3 linked regions of the Methylovirgula sp. 4M-Z18 genome follow. The protein of the gene in region 2 interacts with the protein of the main gene of each other region in a pairwise test. Links are inferred from orthologs where the notes say so. Each region holds a gene or a part of one and is shown on either strand. Other genes may lie near its edges.

Region 1 (5,706 bases), 480 kb from region 2 along the record:
GTTTCGCCAATCGGTGAGGGTTGCAGCTCCTGACTGGCGAAAAGCTCCTCGTATTCCGGCGTTGCGACGATGCGCAGGCGCGAGAACAGCGCCACCACATTGATGGCGAAGGCGACGAAGAACGGGTAGCGCCACCCCCAGTCAAGGAAATCCGATAGTCCGAGACTCCCAAGGAAATAGGCGAAAAGTCCACTTGCGACGATCAGTCCGAGAGGCGCGCCAAGCTGCGGAATCATCGCGTAGGATCCGCGCTTTTCGACTGGGGCGCTGAGATTCAGCAATGAGGGCAGGCCATCCCAACTGCCGCCGAGCGCGAGGCCTTGGCCGACGCGCAGGATCGAAAGAAGGATGGCCGACCAATTGCCGATCTGCTCATAACCCGGCAGGAAGGCGATCGCCGCGGTCGAGCCGCCCAGCATGAAGAGCGCGATGGTCAGTTTGGACGTGCGGCCGAATTGGCGATCGATTGCGGTGAAGATGATCGACCCGAACGGGCGTGCGATGAAGGCGAGCGCGAAAATCGCGAAGGAATAGATCGTTCCGTGCAACGCATCGAGATTGGTGAAAATCAGTTTTGGGAACACCAGAACCGAGGCAATAGCATAGACAAAAAAGTCGAAATATTCCGACGTGCGACCAATGATCACACCGATCGCAATTTCTCCCGGTGTAACCGTGTGGCGGTGCGACCGCTTTTGGTGTACGTCTTCGTGCAGGGTCACTGGCGTTGAGGGGGTCATGTTCGGGGCGCGCTCCAGACCGGGTCCAGACAATCAATTAAGACGCCTTTTGCCCTCTTTGTCTACTTTATGTCATTGGACAAAATGTCCAATGTCGCGGGTAGGGAGGCAAAAGTATTCTGGCATGATGGGAACACGATCACTCTCCTTTGTGCGCCGGACGCCTTGGCGTCTCCTGGCTCTCGCTCCGCTGCTGCCTTTGCTCGCGGGCTGCAACACAGTCGTTTTGAAGCCGTCGGGCGATGTCGCGGCGCAACAGCGCGACCTGCTGATCGAGTCGACCGGTTTGATGTTGCTGGTCATCATTCCCGTCATGGTGCTGACCGTCTTCTTTGCTTGGAAGTATCGGGAATCGAATAAGAACGCGCGTTACGAGCCGGATTGGGATCATTCGACCCAGCTCGAACTCGTCGTCTGGGCCGGTCCGCTACTCGTCATCATCTGGCTCGGCGCAATCACGTGGATGGGCACGCATATTCTTGACCCTTATCGCCAGATTGCGCGGATCGCGCCGGACCAGCCGGTCTTCAGTAGCAAGCCGCCGTTGCAGGTCGAGGTCGTGGCGCTCGATTGGAAATGGCTGTTCATCTATCCGCAATATGGCGTCGCCTCGGTCAACGAGCTTGCCGCGCCGGTCGACCGGCCGATCGATTTCAATATCACCTCGTCCTCGGTGATGAATTCCTTCTATATTCCCGCGCTCGCCGGGCAGATCTACGCGATGCCCGGCATGGTCACGCAATTGCACGCGGTGATCAATGCGCCCGGCAATTACGACGGCTTTTCGGCGAATTATTCGGGCGCGGGCTTTTCCGGGATGCAATTCCGCTTCCATGGCCAGAGCGCGAGCGATTTCGATCAATGGACGCAGAAGCTGAAGAGCGCCGGCAATACGCTTGATCGCGATGCCTATAAGCAGCTCGAAAAGCCCAGCGAGAACGTGCCCGTGAGCTATTACGGCTCGGTCGCCCCCGATCTCTATCATGCGATCGTGAATCTTTGCGTCGACACCGGCAAGATGTGCCAGGACGAGATGATGCGAATTGATGCCAAAGGGGGCCTCGGGCTCGAAGGCGTCAACAATCTGGTGCCGCTCACCTACGACAAGTTTGCCCGCCGCGGCAGTGTGTTCGGGCCTGAGCCGTCCTATGTGGCTTCGCTCTGCGAGCGGCCCAAGAATAGTGAGTTGAGTTTCTGGAACCAGGATACGCTGCAGCTCAGGGACATGTCGCCGTTGCGCGGTGCCGGCTTGCCCGCGCCCGGAACTTCGCCCGAGCCCACCTCCTCCTTGTCTCCTCTTTAATTGGTTGTTGCGATGTCTGCTGATCCCGTGGCGGTGAGTCCTATTTTTGGCCGGTTAACTCTGGATGCCATTCCCTATCAGGAGCCCATCCTGGTCGCCACGTTCGCCGGGGTGGCGATCGGCGGCATCGCGGTGCTCGGGGCCATCACCTATTTTCGCCTGTGGGGCTATCTGTGGCGCGAATGGTTCACGACGGTCGATCACAAGCGCATCGGCGTCATGTATGTGATCCTCGGGCTCATCATGCTGCTGCGCGGCTTTGCCGACGCGATCATGATGCGCGCGCAGCAGGCGGTTTCCTTTGGTGACAACCAAGGCTTCTTGCCGGCGCACCATTATGACCAGGTCTTCTCCGCACATGGCGTCATCATGATCTTCTTCGTGGCCATGCCGCTGGTCACCGGCATGATGAACTATGTCGTGCCGCTGCAGATCGGCGCGCGCGACGTTTCGTTCCCGTTCCTCAACAATTTCAGCTTCTGGATGACGGTTGCCGGAGCGGTGCTCGTGATGATGTCGCTCTTCATCGGCGAGTTTGCGCGCACCGGCTGGCTCGCCTATCCGCCTTTATCGGGCCTCGCCTATAGCCCCGACTCCGGCGTCGACTATTACATTTGGTCGTTGCAGGTCGCCGGCGTCGGAACGTTGCTCTCCGGCGTCAATCTGGTCGCGACGATCGTTAAATTGCGCGCCCCCGGCATGACGATGATGCGCATGCCGGTGTTCACCTGGACCGCACTCTGCACCAACATTCTCATCGTCGCCGCGTTTCCGGTTCTGACCGCAGTTCTGACGCTTCTTGCGCTCGACCGCTACGTCGGCACCAATTTCTTCACCAATGATTTTGGCGGCAATCCGATGATGTATGTCAACATCATCTGGATTTGGGGCCATCCCGAGGTCTACATTCTCGTCTTGCCGGTGTTCGGCATTTTCTCGGAAGTCACGTCGACATTTTCGGGCAAAAGGCTGTTCGGCTACACGTCGATGGTCTACGCCACGATGGTGATCACCATCCTGTCCTACATCGTGTGGCTGCATCACTTTTTCACCATGGGCTCGGGCGCCAGCGTCAATTCTTTCTTCGGCATCACCACAATGGTGATTTCGATTCCGACCGGCGCGAAGATCTTCAACTGGCTGTTCACCATGTATCGCGGCCGTATCCGCTTCGAATTGCCGATGATGTGGACCATCGCCTTCATGCTGACCTTCGTCATCGGCGGCATGACAGGCGTGATGCTGGCGGTGCCGCCGGCGGATTTCGTGCTGCACAACAGCCTCTTCCTGATCGCCCATTTCCACAATGTGATTATCGGCGGCGTGCTCTTCGGCCTTTTCGCCGGGATCAATTTCTGGTTTCCCAAGGCCTTCGGCTTCAAGCTCGATCCGTTCTGGGGCAAGTTGTCCTTCTGGTTCTGGGTTGTCGGCTTCTATTTCGCCTTCATGCCGCTCTATGTGCTCGGCCTCATGGGCGTGACAAGGCGTCTGCGCCATTTCGACGACCCGAGCTTGCAGATCTGGTTCGTCGTCGCCGCCTTCGGCGCGGCTTTGATCGCGCTTGGCATCGCCTGCACGCTGATGCAGTTCTTCGTCAGCTTCATGAAGCGCGAGGCGTTGCGCGATACGACGGGCGACCCGTGGAACGGCCGCACACTCGAATGGTCGACATCCTCGCCGCCGCCGGAATACAATTTCGCGTTCACGCCTATCGTCCATGACCTCGATGCCTGGGCCGATATGAAAGCGCACGGCTATGTGCGGCCGCTGTCCGGCTTCAAGCCGATCCATATGCCGAAGAATACCGGAACCGGCGTCATTCTTGCCGGCTTGAGCGGGGCCTTCGGCTTTGCCATGATCTGGTATATCTGGTGGCTTGCGGCGTTGAGCATCATCGGCGTGCTCGTCGTCGCGATCGGCCACACGTTCAATTACAACCGCGACTTCCATATTCCGGTCGAGGAGGTGATCGCGACGGAAAATGCGCGTACGCAAGCGCTTGCGGCGGGAGAGTGACCATGTCTGACGTTGCAATCGCCCCCGCAAAAGCGCCCGCCTTTTACGTCGTCGACGAACACGATCATGCCGAAGGCCACAGCACGATGCTGGGCTTTTGGATCTATATCATGAGCGACTGCCTCATCTTCGCGATCCTGTTTGCGACCTATGGCGTGCTTGGCGGCAATTACGCCGCAGGGCCGTCGCCGAAGACTTTGTTCGATCTGCCGACGGTTGCGCTCAATACCACGATGCTGCTCATGTCCTCGATCACCTATGGCTTCGCCATGCTGACGATGGTGGAAAACAAGGTGCGGGCGACGCAATTCTGGCTCTTGGTCACGGGCCTGTTCGGCCTCGCGTTCCTCACCATCGAATTGCGCGAATTCGCGCATATGATCAGCGAGGGCGCGACGCCGCAGCGCAGCGCGTTTCTGTCCTCCTTTTTCACGCTGGTCGGTACGCACGGCTTTCACGTGACCTGCGGCCTCATTTGGCTGACCACACTGATGGTGCAGGTCGGCAAACATGGCCTGATCGTCGCCAACAGGCGCCGGCTGATGTGCCTCAGCCTGTTCTGGCACTTTCTCGACGTCGTTTGGATCGGCGTTTTCACTTTCGTCTATCTGATGGGGATTTTGCGATGAGCGCCGATGTGCATCACGACGATGGCCATGCGCATGGCACGCTGAAATCCTATCTGATCGGCTTCGGTCTCTCGGTTGTTCTGACCGCGATTCCGTTCTGGCTGGTGATGGCGCATGTCTTCGACAGCAACGCATTGACGACGGTCGCCGTTCTCGCCTGCGCGGTCACGCAGATGATCGTCCATATGATTTTCTTCCTGCATATGAATGGCAAGGCGGAAGGCGGCTGGACGATGATGTCGGCCATGTTCACCATTCTCCTGGTGGTGATCACTCTCAGTGGCTCGATCTGGGTCATGTATAATATGACCCGCAATATGATGCCGGCCTCCGCACAAGAAATACGGCAGATGCCGTGACGCAAATTGGAGACGATGCGCGATCGAAGCAATCTTCGCGCATCGCTTTCTCTGCTCTCTGCGTGATCGCCTTCGTCGTTTTCACGTCTCTCGGCATATGGCAAATTCAGCGCCGGGCGTGGAAGCTCGATTTGATCGCGGCGATCGACAGCCGCATCCACGCAAGTGCGACCGACGCGCCCGGACCTCAAAGCTGGCCGCAACTGAGCGCGGAGCATGACGCTTACAGGCATGTGCGGATCGAAGGCGCTTTTCTCGGCACGCCCCCCGTGCTCGTCCAAGCGGTGACGGAACTCGGGCCGGGATATTGGGTGATGTCACCGCTGCACGCCGCGCGCGGTTTCACCATTCTGATCAACCGCGGCTTTGTGGCGCAGGATGACAAGGACCGCGTTGCGCCGCCGCCCACTGACGCGACCGTGACGGGTCTTTTGCGCATGACGGAGCCGGGAGGCGGTTTCCTGCGCAAGAACGATCCCGATGCCGGCCGGTGGTATTCGCGCGACGTTGCCGCGATCGCTAAAGTGATGAATGTGCCGGATGCGGCGCCCTATTTCGTCGACGCCGATACCGCGCTGAGCGGGCCCGGCCAACCGTTCGGCGGTTTGACCGTGGTCAACCTTCCCAACAATCATCTCGTCTATGTGATCACGTGGTTT
Region 2 (5,625 bases):
GATCGTGCCGTCCTACCTCGTCCGCTTCCGCAAGACCGGACAATTCGATCACACCAGGATCGCGTAAGCGGCGGCCCGACGGCCGCCTCTCCGTCCCAGCTCAACGCAGCGCGCCGGCGATCTCCTCGGTGATCGCCTGGGCGGCGCGCCATGGGTCGGCGCTTTGCGTCACCGGGCGGCCGATGACCAGATGGTCGGCGCCGGCGCGAATGGCAGCCGCTGGAGTCACGACCCGCTTTTGATCACCGACCGCATCGCCGGCCGGCCGGATCCCTGGCGTAACCAGCAGCATCTCCGGCCCGACGAGGGCGCGCATCGCCGCCACTTCCTCGGCGGAGAGAATGAGCCCTTCGATGCCGATCTCGCGCGCCTGGAGCGCCCGGCGCGCGACGAGATCACTGACGCCGAGGGCATAACCCGCTTCGCTCAAGTCCGCGTCGTCATAGGAGGTCATGACCGTCACGGCGAGGATCTTGGTGTTCGAGCCGAGAAGCGCCTTGCGCGCCGCCCGCATCGTCTGCGGATAGGCGTGCACGGTGAGAAGCGACGCGCCGATCTGTCCGACCTGGGCAGCGGCCCGCTCCACCGTATTGGGAATGTCGTGCAATTTCAGGTCGAGAAACACCTGCTTGCCGGCCGCGATCAGCCGCTCGGCGAGGCCAAGCCCGCCGCCATAGGCGAGTTCGAGGCCGATCTTGTAGAACACCACGCTGTCGCCCAGCGTCTCGACCATCTTCTCGGCCTGGCCCACGCTCGAAAAATCGAGCGCCACGATCATGCGGTCGCGCGGCAGATTGGCGAGGGCGGTTTCAGCGAGCATGGCGGTCTCCCGGAACGAAGGCAGAAGGCGGCTGCAATAAAACCCGGCGGCACGTGACGCATCTCGCGTGAACCGCCGGTGGCGCACGAACCGCGCAGCTTCTGACAGATGAAATCCCGCTTTCCCTAAATGCTGGCGGCGGATTTGTCACCGCCTGATGCGCCGCTCCCGCAACTTTTGCGTGCATTCATGCCATTCGGCGCGCAGGCGCTCGCGATGGCCGCGCAGCCTGTCCACCAGCGGCGTTTCGTCGTCGTTCGCGAAACCGAGCGGCCCGTCGCCCTGGCGATAGGTCCAGACCCGCGCCGGCGGCAGGTTCATCCACACCGGCTTCGACCCCTCCGCCAGCATGCCGGTGACGGGGCGGCCGTTGAAGCGGCGCGGCATCGGCGAATGCAGGCCATAGGTGAATTGCACGAACGCGCCATCCGCCTGCATCAACGCGAAAGCGTCGGCAAGCAGCGCCAGGCGCGCCCGCTCCGGCGTGTTGAGCAGCGGCAGGCCCGACACGACGGCGGCGGCCGGCGCGTCGACAAGGCCGTCGAGGGTTTGGGCGAGATTATAGGCATCGCCGCGGATCACTTGCGCCTGCGGAAAGCGCGTTCGCAAAAGCTCGCAAAAGGTCGCGTCATATTCGACGAGAATGAGCCGCTCCGGCGCAATACCGCGCCGCAGCAACGCCTCGGTGATCGGGCCCGTACCGGGACCAAGCTCGATGATGGGGCCCGCCAGCGCCGGATCCACCCGCGCGGCGATAGCGTCGGCCAAGACCGCGCTCGAGGGCGACACCGCGCCGGTCAGGCGCGGATTTTCCAGCAATGTGCGGATGAAGCGGGCCTCGTCGGCCCATTTTGCAACCCATTCCTTGCCCTTTTGACGACGGGACAAAGGTTGCGACTGAGACGAGTCAAAACGCAACGGCACGCGGACTCCTTAACAAGAATGTGACAAGCTTAGCGCAAAGAAAGGGATGTGGCAAAAATTAAGTCCTGCTCGGTCGTGGTTGCCCATTTCACCGCGCCCGCAACTTCGATTGCCGACGTTGGGCATTCTTTGATGCATCCCCTCCAATTTGAGTCCTGGCCCTAAACTGATGTAAGAAATGTTCCTCTTTGCACACGCGGACTCCATCGATGAATCCAGTCTTTGCCGATTTGCCCGTCACGATTTTCGAAGCCATGTCGCGGATCGCGCGTGAAACCGGCGCGATCAATCTGGGCCAAGGCTTTCCCGATGATCCGGGCCCGGAAGACGTGCGGCAAAAGGCAGCAGAGGCAACTCTGCACGGCTACAATCAATATCCGCCGATGATGGGCATCCCGGAGCTGCGCCAGGCGATCGCGGCGCATTACAAAAGATTCCAGGGGCTCGATCTTAATCCCGACACGGAAGTGATGGTGACTTCGGGCGCGACCGAAGCGCTGGCCGGCGCCCTCCTCGCGTTACTGAAACCCGGCGACGAAGTGGTGCTGTTCCAACCCATGTATGATGCCTATCTGCCGCTGGTGCAACTCGCCGGCGGCACGGCGAAATTCGTGACTTTGCAGCCGCCGCGCTGGCGCTTCACGGAAGAAGATCTTGCCGCCGCATTCTCGCCGCGCACCAAGGCAGTGGTCTTCAACACGCCGCTCAACCCGTGCGGCGTCGTTTACGATGAGGCCGATCTCGCGCTGCTCGCCAAATTCTGCGTGCAATATGATGCCGTCGCGATCTGCGACGAAGTGTGGGAGCATCTGGTGTTCGACGGCCGCAGCCATCGTACGATGATGGCGCAGCCCGGCATGCGCGAGCGCACCGTCAAGATCGGCTCGGCCGGCAAGATCTTCTCGCTGACGGGATGGAAGGTCGGCCTCGTTGCAGCCTGTCCGGCGCTGATGCGGGCGCTGGGCAAGGCGCATCAATTCCTCACCTTCACCACGCCACCGAATCTGCAAAGCGCGGTCGCTTACGGGCTTGGCAAAGAGACGAGCTATTTCACCGACATGCGTCGCGACTTCGCGCGCAGCCGCGACCGATTGACGGAAGGCCTGCGCACCAATGGTTTCACCGTTCTGCCGAGCGAAGGCACCTATTTCGTCACGGTCGACATCGCGCCGCTCGGACACAATGATGACGTCGCGTTTTGCGAAACGTTGGCGCGCCAGTTTGGCGTCGTGGCTATTCCCGTCTCGGCCTTCTATGCGCAGGATGCGGTACGCCATATCGTACGCTTCTGCTTTGCCAAGAAGGATGCGACGCTCGATGCGGCACTCGAGAAATTGCAGCGCGTGACGCGCGACGCCGCATGAGACAAGCGGCGAACGGCACGCACGCGGAGACGCGAATGCTGCCGCGCCGCGGCTTCGCGCTGTGGCGCAGGGCTTTCCGCAACATCGGCGCGGCGATACTTGCCTCGGCTCCGCTTCTCGCATCGGCGCAGGACTTCGCGCCCAAGCCGACGCTGCTGCCGCGCCGCACCGTGCATATCCTCGCCTGGGCGGACTATTTCGATCCCGCCATGCTCGCGCGTTTCGAGCGCGAGACGCAAATCCAGCCGGTGTACGATACCTATTCCTCCGGCGAAGCGCTCGACACCCTGCTCGCGAAGGATGCGACTTACGACGTCATCGTGCTCGGTGCGCCGCAACTCGCCCATGCCTTGAGCTCGAAGCAATTGCAGCCGCTCGCATCCGGCGAGATCACCGCGACAAATGCCGCGCTGCCCGAGCTTGCACAGAAGCTCGCCGGCATCGACCCCGGCCATCAATATGGGCTACCCTACCAATGGTTCGTCACCGGCCTCGCCTACCGCGACGATGCCGACGCGAAAGGCCTGCGCGCGCCCGCACCGATCTCGTTCGACGCATTGACCCGGTTCGATCTCGTGGGCCGCTACATCGGCTGCGGCATACAAATTCCCGATGCGCCGGACGAGGTGATGAGCGTGTTGCTGTTGAACCAAAAGGGCGCCGCGACGGCCGGCACATTGGCGAATGTGACGCGGCTCATGCCCGAGTTGCACCATGTGCGCAGCCTGGCCAAATATGTGTCGTCATCCGATCTTGCCGTCAATCTCGCCAATGGCGACGTGTGCCTGGCGCTCGCCAACGGCACGGATGTGGCGCTCGCGCGCGCCCATGAGGCGGAAGCCGGCGCGGACGAGCATATCCGGTTTCTCATCCCGCCCGGCACTGCACCCGTCTCGATCGACAGCCTCGCGATCGCGCGGAGCGCACCGCACCGCGCCGAAGCCTATGCGCTGCTGAACTTTTTGCTGAGAGGCGATGTCGCGGCGAAAAACAGCGCCGCCAGCGGCCTTGCGAGCGCGCTTGTTGCCGCGCAGGGCAGCAACGACGCAAGCCTTACGCCATCCGCCGAGGTCTTGCGCAAATTGCCGCTGATGCCGGTCATCGAGCCTGCAGCGCAGGATTATCTTGCGCATGAATGGGCGAAGATGAAGGTGGGCGTGCCCGCAGCAACGCCCGCCGGCCAGAAAGTCTTACGCAAGCCGGATAAGACGCAGCATTGACTGGTGTCGCAGCTGCGCCCGTCGCTTAGAGTGATTTTCCGATTCTGAAAGAATGGAAAATCACTCTAAGCTTTTATCTTTGTCGCATTTTCTTAACCGAAAAGTCGAACAGCTTTTCTGGAAAATGCTCTTAGAGCGCCGCGATCACCGCGATCTCGACCGTATATTGCGGCGCCGCGAGCTTGGCCTCGACCGTGGCGCGTGCGGGCGTGTTGCCCGGCGAGACCCACGAATCCCACACCGCGTTCAGCTCGGGAAACGTCTTCATGTCGGCGAGCCAGATGTTGGCCGACAGGAGCTTGGTCTTATCGGTGCCGGCCTCCTTCAGGAGCGCGTCGATGATGCCCAAGATCTCTGTCGTCTGCTGCATCACGCCCTGGCCGGCGGTCGTATCGGCGACCTGGCCGGCGAGGTAGACCGTATTGCCATGCACCACCGCCTTGCTCATGCGGGGGCCGGTGCCGATGCGCTTGATCGTCATGCTCGTCTCTTTCATGGGAAGAATCCAATCTCTCAATCTGCGTTAAAGAACGGTCAGGCCGGGCGGCGTGCCGATGAAATCGCGCTTGCCGATCTCGACACCGCAATGGCGCAGCACCGCATAGGCCGTGGTGAGATGGAAGTAGAAATTCGGCATCGCATAGTGCTGCAGATAGCCTTCGGCCGCCATCTTGCCCTTGGCGTTGGGCCCAAGCGGAAAGACTATTTCGCTGCCAGCGCGGGCGTCGAGCGCCTTGGGGTCGACCTGTTCGACATAATCCAGCGTCCGGCGGATACGCGCCTGCAATTCGGCCAGGGTCTTTTCATTGTCCTCGAAGCGCGGCGGATCGACGCCGAGGAGACGCGCCGTGGTGTTCTTGGCAAAATCGCAGGCGAGCTGCACCTGCCGCGAAAACGCGAACATATCCGGGTAAAGGCGGGTGCTGCACAGCACCGCCGAATCGATCTTCTTCGCCTCGCTGTGCGCCGCAGCCTTGACCAGGATGGCGTCGAGCGCCTGCAAACCGCGGATGAACACCGGGAGGCTGGCCGCGGATAAACTTGTGGACATATCTTTCCCCTCACGAATCGTGCGGTTTTTCGGGTCTTCTTTACGGCTTTTGCGGGCAAATGGCGACTGGCGCAAGTCCGGCCACGAAGGATTTCCGCGAGGCCCTCGCGTTCCTCGCTTGACAAGCCCCCGCACTACCCCCTAAACAGCGCCCCACTGCCCAGATGGCGGAATTGGTAGACGCGCTGGTTTCAGGTACCAGTGATGTAACAGTCGTGGAGGTTCGAGTCCTCTTCTGGGCACCAA
Region 3 (6,771 bases), 2.2 Mb from region 2 along the record:
AGCCAACGAGATTGCGCACCACTTTCAACCCGTGTTTGGCCGCGATCTCCTGCGCTTTGCGATAGACGATATAGAGCTCGATTGCCGGCGTGCCGCCCATGCCGTTGACGAACAGCAACACATTGTCGCCGCTGCTGAAGGGAAGATCGCTCAGAATCGGCTCCATCAGCATTTCAGCGATTTTATCGGCGGACTCGAGCTTCACCCGGTGGCGGCCCGGCTCGCCGTGAATGCCGATGCCGATTTCCATTTCGTCTTCGGCCAAAGTGAACGAGGGTTTGCCGGCATGCGGCACCGTGCAGGCGCTCAGCGCCATGCCCATGGAGCGGCCATTGGCATTGACCTTGCGGCACAGGTCGGCGACTTGCGCGAGCGAGGCGCCGGCCTCCGCCGCGCCGCCACAAATCTTCTCGGCAAGAACCGTGGTGCCGACGCCGCGCCGCCCCGCCGTCCAGGTCGAATCCTTCACCGCCACGTCGTCGTCGATGATGACGCTTTCGACCTCGATCCCATCGGCTTTCGCAAGATCGGCCGCCATTTCGAAATTCAGGACGTCGCCGGTGTAATTTTTCACGATATGCACCGCGCCGCCGCCGTGATTGATCGCTTTGGTGGCCTCATACATTTGATCGGGAGTCGGCGACGTGAATACCGCGCCGGGGCAGGCCGCATCCAGCATGCCAAGCCCAACGAAACCGCCGTGCATGGGCTCATGCCCCGAGCCGCCGCCGGAAATGAGCGCGACCTTGCCGGATTTCACCGCAGCCTTGCGCGTGATGAAATTGGGGTTGCGATGCACGGTGATCAAATCGGCATGGGCCGCAGCCATGCCATCCAACGCTTCGTCGACAACTTGATTGGGATCGTTGATCAACTTCTTCATGGATTTCCTCCCCTCGATCAGTCAGGGTTTCGCCTGCTCGTTATGAAGTCAGGTTTGCGGCCGCCGCCGTCAGCGTATGTGCAAGCGGTTGTCCCGCCCCTTCTTGCGTCCGTGCAAAGAGCCTAGCACAGAGCGGCTCGGTGAAAAGGACTTATTCGGCGAACGCTCTGCGATTGGTATAGAACTGGCCTGCAAATGCGGCATGCAGATCAAAAGTTTTCAGCGCTGCCAAAGCTGCTTTGCAGACTGGTGACCGGTGACGGCGGCGAACATTTTCCGCAAGCGCGGAAGAGCACGGCAGACTTCCCGTTTAGGATTCATCAACCAAAATCACCGACGAAAACCGTCCCCGATTTGTTCTTCCTTGAGAAAAGAACACAAATAGAACATATTGAGATCGTACCAAATACAGGAGGACGTGATGCTGTTTTCACTGCTGGAAGATCTCACGGAAGTCTGCGCTTTGGGCGCTTTCGTCACGATGGTGGGCTGCGCGGCCAAGGTCCTCGGGGCGATGTGAATCCTGGGGCTTATCCTGGTCTAGCGTGAACTCGCTCTCGACGCGCGCCGCGCCGGGGGCCACAAAGGAGCCCTATAAAGGAACGCACGCTTTGAGTCGGATTTTGCAAGACGTCGGTTTCGTGCATTTGCACGTTCATTCCTCCTTCTCGCTGCGCGAGGGAGCGTTGACCATCGCCAAGCTGGCGAAATTCGCCAAAGCCGATGCGATGCCGGCCTTGGCGATTACCGACACCAACAATCTGTTCGGCGGCCTGGAATTTTCCGAGAAGATCTCGAAGGAAGGCATTCAGCCGATCGTGGGGATTCAGCTCACGCTGGAATTCGGCGATGCGGAGGCGCTCGGCTCACGCCTCCTGCGCGGCGATGCAGGGCGCGGATCGGTGGTGCTGCTGGCGGCGACCGCTGCCGGCTATGCCAATCTCATGCGCATCGGGTCGCGCGCCTGGCTCGACCCGTCCGCCGGCGACACGCCGCATGTGCGGCTCGACCGGCTCGACGACATTTCGGGCTTGATCGCCTTGAGCGGCGGGCCGGGCGGGCCGCTGGATCGGGCGCTTTCCGCCGAGCGGCCGGAAGTGGCGCTCGCCCGGCTGCAAAAGCTGCAGGAGATTTTCGGCGACCGACTTTACGTCGAATTGCAGCGGCACGGGCTTGAGAACGAGAAGCTGAACGAAGGCCAGCTCCTCGATTTTGCCTATGGCAACGGCCTGCCGCTGGTGGCGACCAACGAGAGCTTCTTCGCCGCGGCGTCCGACTACGAAGCGCATGACGCGCTGATCTGCATTGCCGAGGGCACGGTAGTGGGCGATCCAAACCGGCGGCAATTGTCGCCGGAGCATCGGCTCAAGAGCCGCGCCGAGATGGTCCAGCTTTTCGCCGACCTCCCGGAAGCGACCGCCAATACGATTGAAATCGCCATGCGCTGCGCCTACCGGCCGCGCACCGGCAAGCCCATTCTGCCGCGCTTCACCAGCGAGGACGGAACGCCGGTCGATGAAGTCGGCGAGTTGTGCGCCCAAGCGGAAAAGGGTCTCAAGAAGCGCCTTGCCGCGTCGCCGCCCGCGCCCGGTTTTTCGGTCGAGGATTACGAAAAGCGTCTGGCCTTCGAACTCGACGTCATCATACGCATGAAGTTTCCGGGTTATTTCCTTATCGTCTCGGACTTCATCAAATGGGCGAAGGCGCATGACATCCCGGTCGGTCCGGGCCGCGGTTCGGGCGCCGGCTCGCTCGTCGCCTATGCGCTGACGATCACCGATCTCGATCCGATGCGCTTCGGCTTGCTGTTCGAGCGTTTCTTGAATCCCGAACGTATCTCGATGCCGGACTTCGACATCGATTTTTGCCAATATCGGCGCGACGAGGTGATCGCCTATGTCCGCGAGCGCTATGGTCGCGATCGCGTCGCCCAGATCATCACCTTCGGCTCGTTCCTGGCGCGCGGCGTCATGCGCAACGTCGGCCGCGTGCTCGAGATGCCGCTGGGCCAAGTCGACCGACTCGCCAAGCTCGTGCCGCAGAATCCGGCGAATCCGATCAGTCTGGCCGATGCGATCAAGTCGGAAGTCAAATTGCGCGAGGCGGCGGACGAGGAGCCGCGTGTCGCCAAGATGCTGGCGATTGCCGGCACGCTCGAAGGGCTTTACTCCAACGCCTCGACCCATGCCGCGGGCATTGTGATTGGCGACCGGCCGCTCGATGAGATCGTGCCGCTGTATCAGGATCCGAAATCGGACATGCCGGCGACCCAGTTCAATATGAAATGGGTGGAGCCGGCAGGCCTGGTGAAGTTCGACTTCCTCGGCCTCAAGACGCTCACGACTCTCGCAACCACCGTGCAACTCTTGAAGAAGCGGGGCATCGATATCGATCTGACGGCGCTGCCGCTCGACGACCAGAAAACCTTCGACATGTTGGGGCGCGGCGAAACGATCGGTGTGTTCCAGGTGGAATCGGCGGGCATGCGCAAGGCCCTTGTCGAAATGCGGGCCGACCGGCTGGAAGACCTCATCGCGCTCGTCGCGCTCTACCGGCCAGGCCCGATGGCTAATATTCCGGTCTATTGCGCGGTTAAGCACGGCGATCAGGCGCCGGATTACATTCACCCGAAAATCGAACCGGTGCTGAAGGAGACGTTCGGCGTCATCATCTATCAGGAACAGGTGATGCAGATCGCGCAGATCCTGTCCGGCTATTCGCTCGGCGAAGCGGACATGCTGCGCCGCGCGATGGGTAAGAAGATCAAGGCGGAAATGGACGCCCAGCGCGCCCGTTTCGTCGACGGCGCGATGAAGGGTGGCTTGGAAAAGGCCAAGGCGGACGAGATTTTCGACCTCCTGGCGAAATTCGCCGACTATGGCTTCAACAAAAGCCACGCGGCCGCCTATGCGCTGATTGCCTATCAAACCGCATGGTTCAAGGCCAATTACCCGGTCGAGTTCCTGGCCGCGTCGATGACGCTCGATAAATCCAACACCGACAAATTGTCGGAATTCCGCAACGAGGCGCGCCGGCTCGGCATCAAGGTCGAGCCGCCGTCCGTCAACAAATCGGGCGTGGATTTCGAGGTGCATCAAGGCGCCGACGGCGCCTTGAACATTCGCTATGCGCTGTCAGCTGTCAAAGGGGCCGGCGAAGGGCAGGTGGGGTCGCTGGTGAGTGCGCGTGGCGCGCAGCCGTTCGACTCGCTGGGCGATTTCGCCCGCCGCATCAACCCGCGCGAGGTGAACAAGAAGGTTCTGGAGAGCCTTGCGGCGGCGGGCGCCTTCGACGACCTGGAATCGGACCGTGCTCGGGCCTTCGCGGCGGTCGAACCGATTCTGTCCTTGGCCAATCTCACCCAGGAGGAAGCGCAAGCCGGCCAGTCGGCGCTGTTCGGGGAGGTGGAGGCGGAGGCGCCGTTGCTTGTGCCGCATGTCAGCCCATGGCCAGCGGCGGACAAATTGGCGCGCGAATTGGACGCGATCGGTTTCTTCCTCTCGGGCCATCCACTGGACGATTATGCCTCGGTCCTGACGCGCCTGCGCGTGACGCGTTGGGCGAATTTTGCCCGGGACGTCAAGGCGCGCGGGGCAGGGGTAGCGCAACTCGCCGCCACCGTGCTCGACCGGCAGGAGCGGCGCACCAAATCAGGCTCGAAAATGGGAATCGTCAATCTGTCCGATCAGACCGGACAATATGAGGCGATCCTGTTTCAGGAAGGGCTCAACCAATATCGCGACCTTCTTGAAAAAGGCCGGGCGCTTTTGATCACGGTCGAGGCGCGGGTCGAAGGCGAGGACGTGCGGGCGCGCATCACGGCCGCCGAACCGCTCGACCAGGCGGCAAGCCGCGTCCAAAAAGGCTTGCGCATCTTCGTCCGCGACAGCGGCCCGATCGCTTCGATCCATGAGCGTTTGAAAGCCCGCGAAGGCCGCGCCGAAGGGGAGGTGTCGCTGGTTCTGATGCTGGAGAAGGAAAAGAACGAGGTCGAAGTGAAGCTGCCGGGCAAATATGTCGTCTCGCCGCAGGTCGCCGGAGCGCTCAAGGCCGTGCCGGGAATTGTCGCGGTCGAGCACCTATAGGGTACGGTGAGGCTCACAAAGTACGTTAAAAATATGATGCAATATTCTGATATAAAATTTATTTTATGCCTTGAAAGGCAGGACCGTCAAGGTTCTGCCGATCATAGCGCTCCTGCGCAGCAAGCACCTCCGCAATGTGGTTGGTCGTCCAGGCTGCTATATTCGCAGCAACGCAAGATAGCGTTTGCCCGAGCGGAGTAATCGCGTATTCGACCGTGACCGGAACGGTGGGGAAAGCTTGCCGGGTGATCAGACCGTCCCGCTCCAATTTTTTGAGGGTCTGGCTGAGCATCTTTTGAGAAATACCTTCAACCTCTCGCTTCAATTCATTGAATCGAATTGGCTTCATGGCGAGCGTGCAAAGCGTCAGCATCGTCCATTTGTCAGCGATGTGGTCGAAGATGATGCGGCTTGGACATGCGGCGGAAAAGGGGTTGGGGTCCCGCGGCCAATCGTCGTTCATACGGGTTTCATCCTGGTGACTTAGAGACCGTGTGGTGCCCTCTTTACAGCTTGGTCGTCCTGCGGCACTAGTATGTATTGTATAGCAGGTTTCATTTGGAAACTAGCGCAAACACTGAAGAGGATCGCATGACATCCGTGAGCATCGTTTACCACAGCGGTTATGGCCACACCGCAAAAGCTGCTGCCGCCGTCGAGGCCGGAGCGGCCTCTGTCGATGGGGTCAAGGTCCAGTTGATCGTCATCGATGCTGAAGGCAATCTGCCCGAGGGCGGCTGGGAAACGCTCGCGACCTCGAATGCGATCGTTTTGGGGTCCCCGACCTACATGGCCGGGCCGTCGTGGCAGTTCAAGAAGTTTGCCGACGCCTCGTCCAAGGTTTGGTTCGGGCAGGGCTGGAAAAACAAGATCTTCGCAGGCTTCACCAATTCCGCCTCCATGAGCGGCGATAAGCTCGGCACGATCGATTATCTCTTCCATCTCGCCCAGCAGCATGCTGGCATCTGGGTAGGCACTGGCATGATGCCGGCGAGCACGAAAGCAGCGACCGAGGCGGACGTGAACCACCTCGGCAGCTTCTCCGGCCTCATGACCCGCTCGCCGGCCGACGCTTCGGCGGAAGAGGCCCCCGGCGCCGGCCATATCGAAACCGCCAAGCTGTTTGGCGCGCGCGTCGCCGAGATCACGGCACGGTTCGCAAAGTAAAACAGGGGCGCGACCGTCCCGGTCGCAAACGGCGCGGAGCCATGTTCCGCGCGTGGAAGAGCAAAGCCTCCTTCCTTGTGCGGGCGAGCCGCCCGCACTCCTTTTTAAAACAAAAAAGCCTTGCATCGCGCGCCGATCGCGCTATAAGCACCGCTTCGTTGCCCTGGCCGGGGGCTGAACGGAGGGTTCGCGCATGCCGCGAGTAGGGGATTGTCCCCGACCTCCCGTGTCTCCGCCTTTGTTCTTTGTCGCCTTTTCCGAAGGCTCGAAGGGCTCCGCGTCAGGCAACGTCAATTGAGAAAGGCAAGTCAATGGCGCTCTATGAGCACGTGTTTCTTGCTCGTCAGGATGTGACTTCCCAGCAGGTGGAAGCGCTGACCGAGCAGTTCAAGAATGTGATTACCTCCAAAGGCGGCAAGATCGACAAGGTCGAGTATTGGGGCGTGAAGTCGCTCGCTTTCCGCATCAAGAAGAACCGCAAGGCGCATTTTTCGCTCTTCAACATCGACGCATCGGCAGCCGCCGTCGCCGAAATGGAGCGTCAGATGGGCCTCAACGAAGACGTCCTGCGCTTCATGACCATCCGTGTCGAGGCGCTGGAAGAGGGCCCGTCGGCCATGATGCGCAAGCGTGACG

What was found.
Region 1: the proteins of V9T28_RS19530 (region 2) and cyoB interact in binary tests that used the Escherichia coli proteins (3 or more experiments, as listed by UniProt). The link is inferred for Methylovirgula sp. 4M-Z18 from one-to-one orthologs.
Region 3: the proteins of V9T28_RS19530 (region 2) and dnaE interact in binary tests that used the Escherichia coli proteins (3 or more experiments, as listed by UniProt). The link is inferred for Methylovirgula sp. 4M-Z18 from one-to-one orthologs.

The regions. Positions count from the first base shown.
Region 1 is NZ_CP149574.1:3,765,054-3,770,759, reverse strand. Bases 1,562-4,557 are described here. They hold cyoB (cytochrome o ubiquinol oxidase subunit I), read left to right. Parts: upstream 1,562-2,055; coding sequence 2,056-4,059; downstream 4,060-4,557. Other genes in these bases: cyoC (cytochrome o ubiquinol oxidase subunit III), read left to right, coding at 4,062-4,557; cyoA (ubiquinol oxidase subunit II), read left to right, coding at 1,562-2,043. In the rest of the region: V9T28_RS17410 (MFS transporter), read right to left, coding at 1-740; more of cyoA, read left to right, coding at 868-1,561; more of cyoC, read left to right, coding at 4,558-4,688; cyoD (cytochrome o ubiquinol oxidase subunit IV), read left to right, coding at 4,685-5,047; V9T28_RS17385 (SURF1 family protein), read left to right, coding at 5,044-5,706. UniProt on the Escherichia coli protein: Cytochrome bo(3) ubiquinol oxidase is the terminal enzyme in the aerobic respiratory chain of E.coli that predominates when cells are grown at high aeration.
Region 2 is NZ_CP149574.1:4,244,046-4,249,670, forward strand. Bases 1,116-4,030 are described here. They hold V9T28_RS19530 (aminotransferase), read left to right. Parts: upstream 1,116-1,953; coding sequence 1,954-3,108; downstream 3,109-4,030. Other genes in these bases: V9T28_RS19525 (class I SAM-dependent methyltransferase), read right to left, coding at 1,116-1,744; V9T28_RS19535 (extracellular solute-binding protein), read left to right, coding at 3,144-4,030. Also shown: V9T28_RS19515 (complex I NDUFA9 subunit family protein), read left to right, coding at 1-67; pyrF (orotidine-5'-phosphate decarboxylase), read right to left, coding at 101-820; more of V9T28_RS19525, read right to left, coding at 968-1,115; more of V9T28_RS19535, read left to right, coding at 4,031-4,328; V9T28_RS19540 (RidA family protein), read right to left, coding at 4,459-4,809; V9T28_RS19545 (DUF1993 domain-containing protein), read right to left, coding at 4,852-5,379. UniProt on the Escherichia coli protein: Shows aminotransferase activity with methionine and histidine as substrates, and to a lesser extent also with phenylalanine.
Region 3 is NZ_CP149574.1:2,087,895-2,094,665, forward strand. The notes cover bases 1,108-5,168. They hold dnaE (DNA polymerase III subunit alpha), read left to right. Parts: upstream 1,108-1,494; coding sequence 1,495-4,968; downstream 4,969-5,168. Other genes in these bases: V9T28_RS09690 (winged helix-turn-helix transcriptional regulator), read right to left, coding at 5,027-5,168. In the rest of the region: dihydroxyacetone kinase subunit DhaK, read right to left, coding at 1-883; more of V9T28_RS09690, read right to left, coding at 5,169-5,431; V9T28_RS09695 (flavodoxin family protein), read left to right, coding at 5,560-6,135; rpsF (30S ribosomal protein S6), read left to right, coding at 6,447-6,771. UniProt on the Escherichia coli protein: DNA polymerase III is a complex, multichain enzyme responsible for most of the replicative synthesis in bacteria. This DNA polymerase also exhibits 3' to 5' exonuclease activity. The alpha chain is the DNA polymerase catalytic subunit.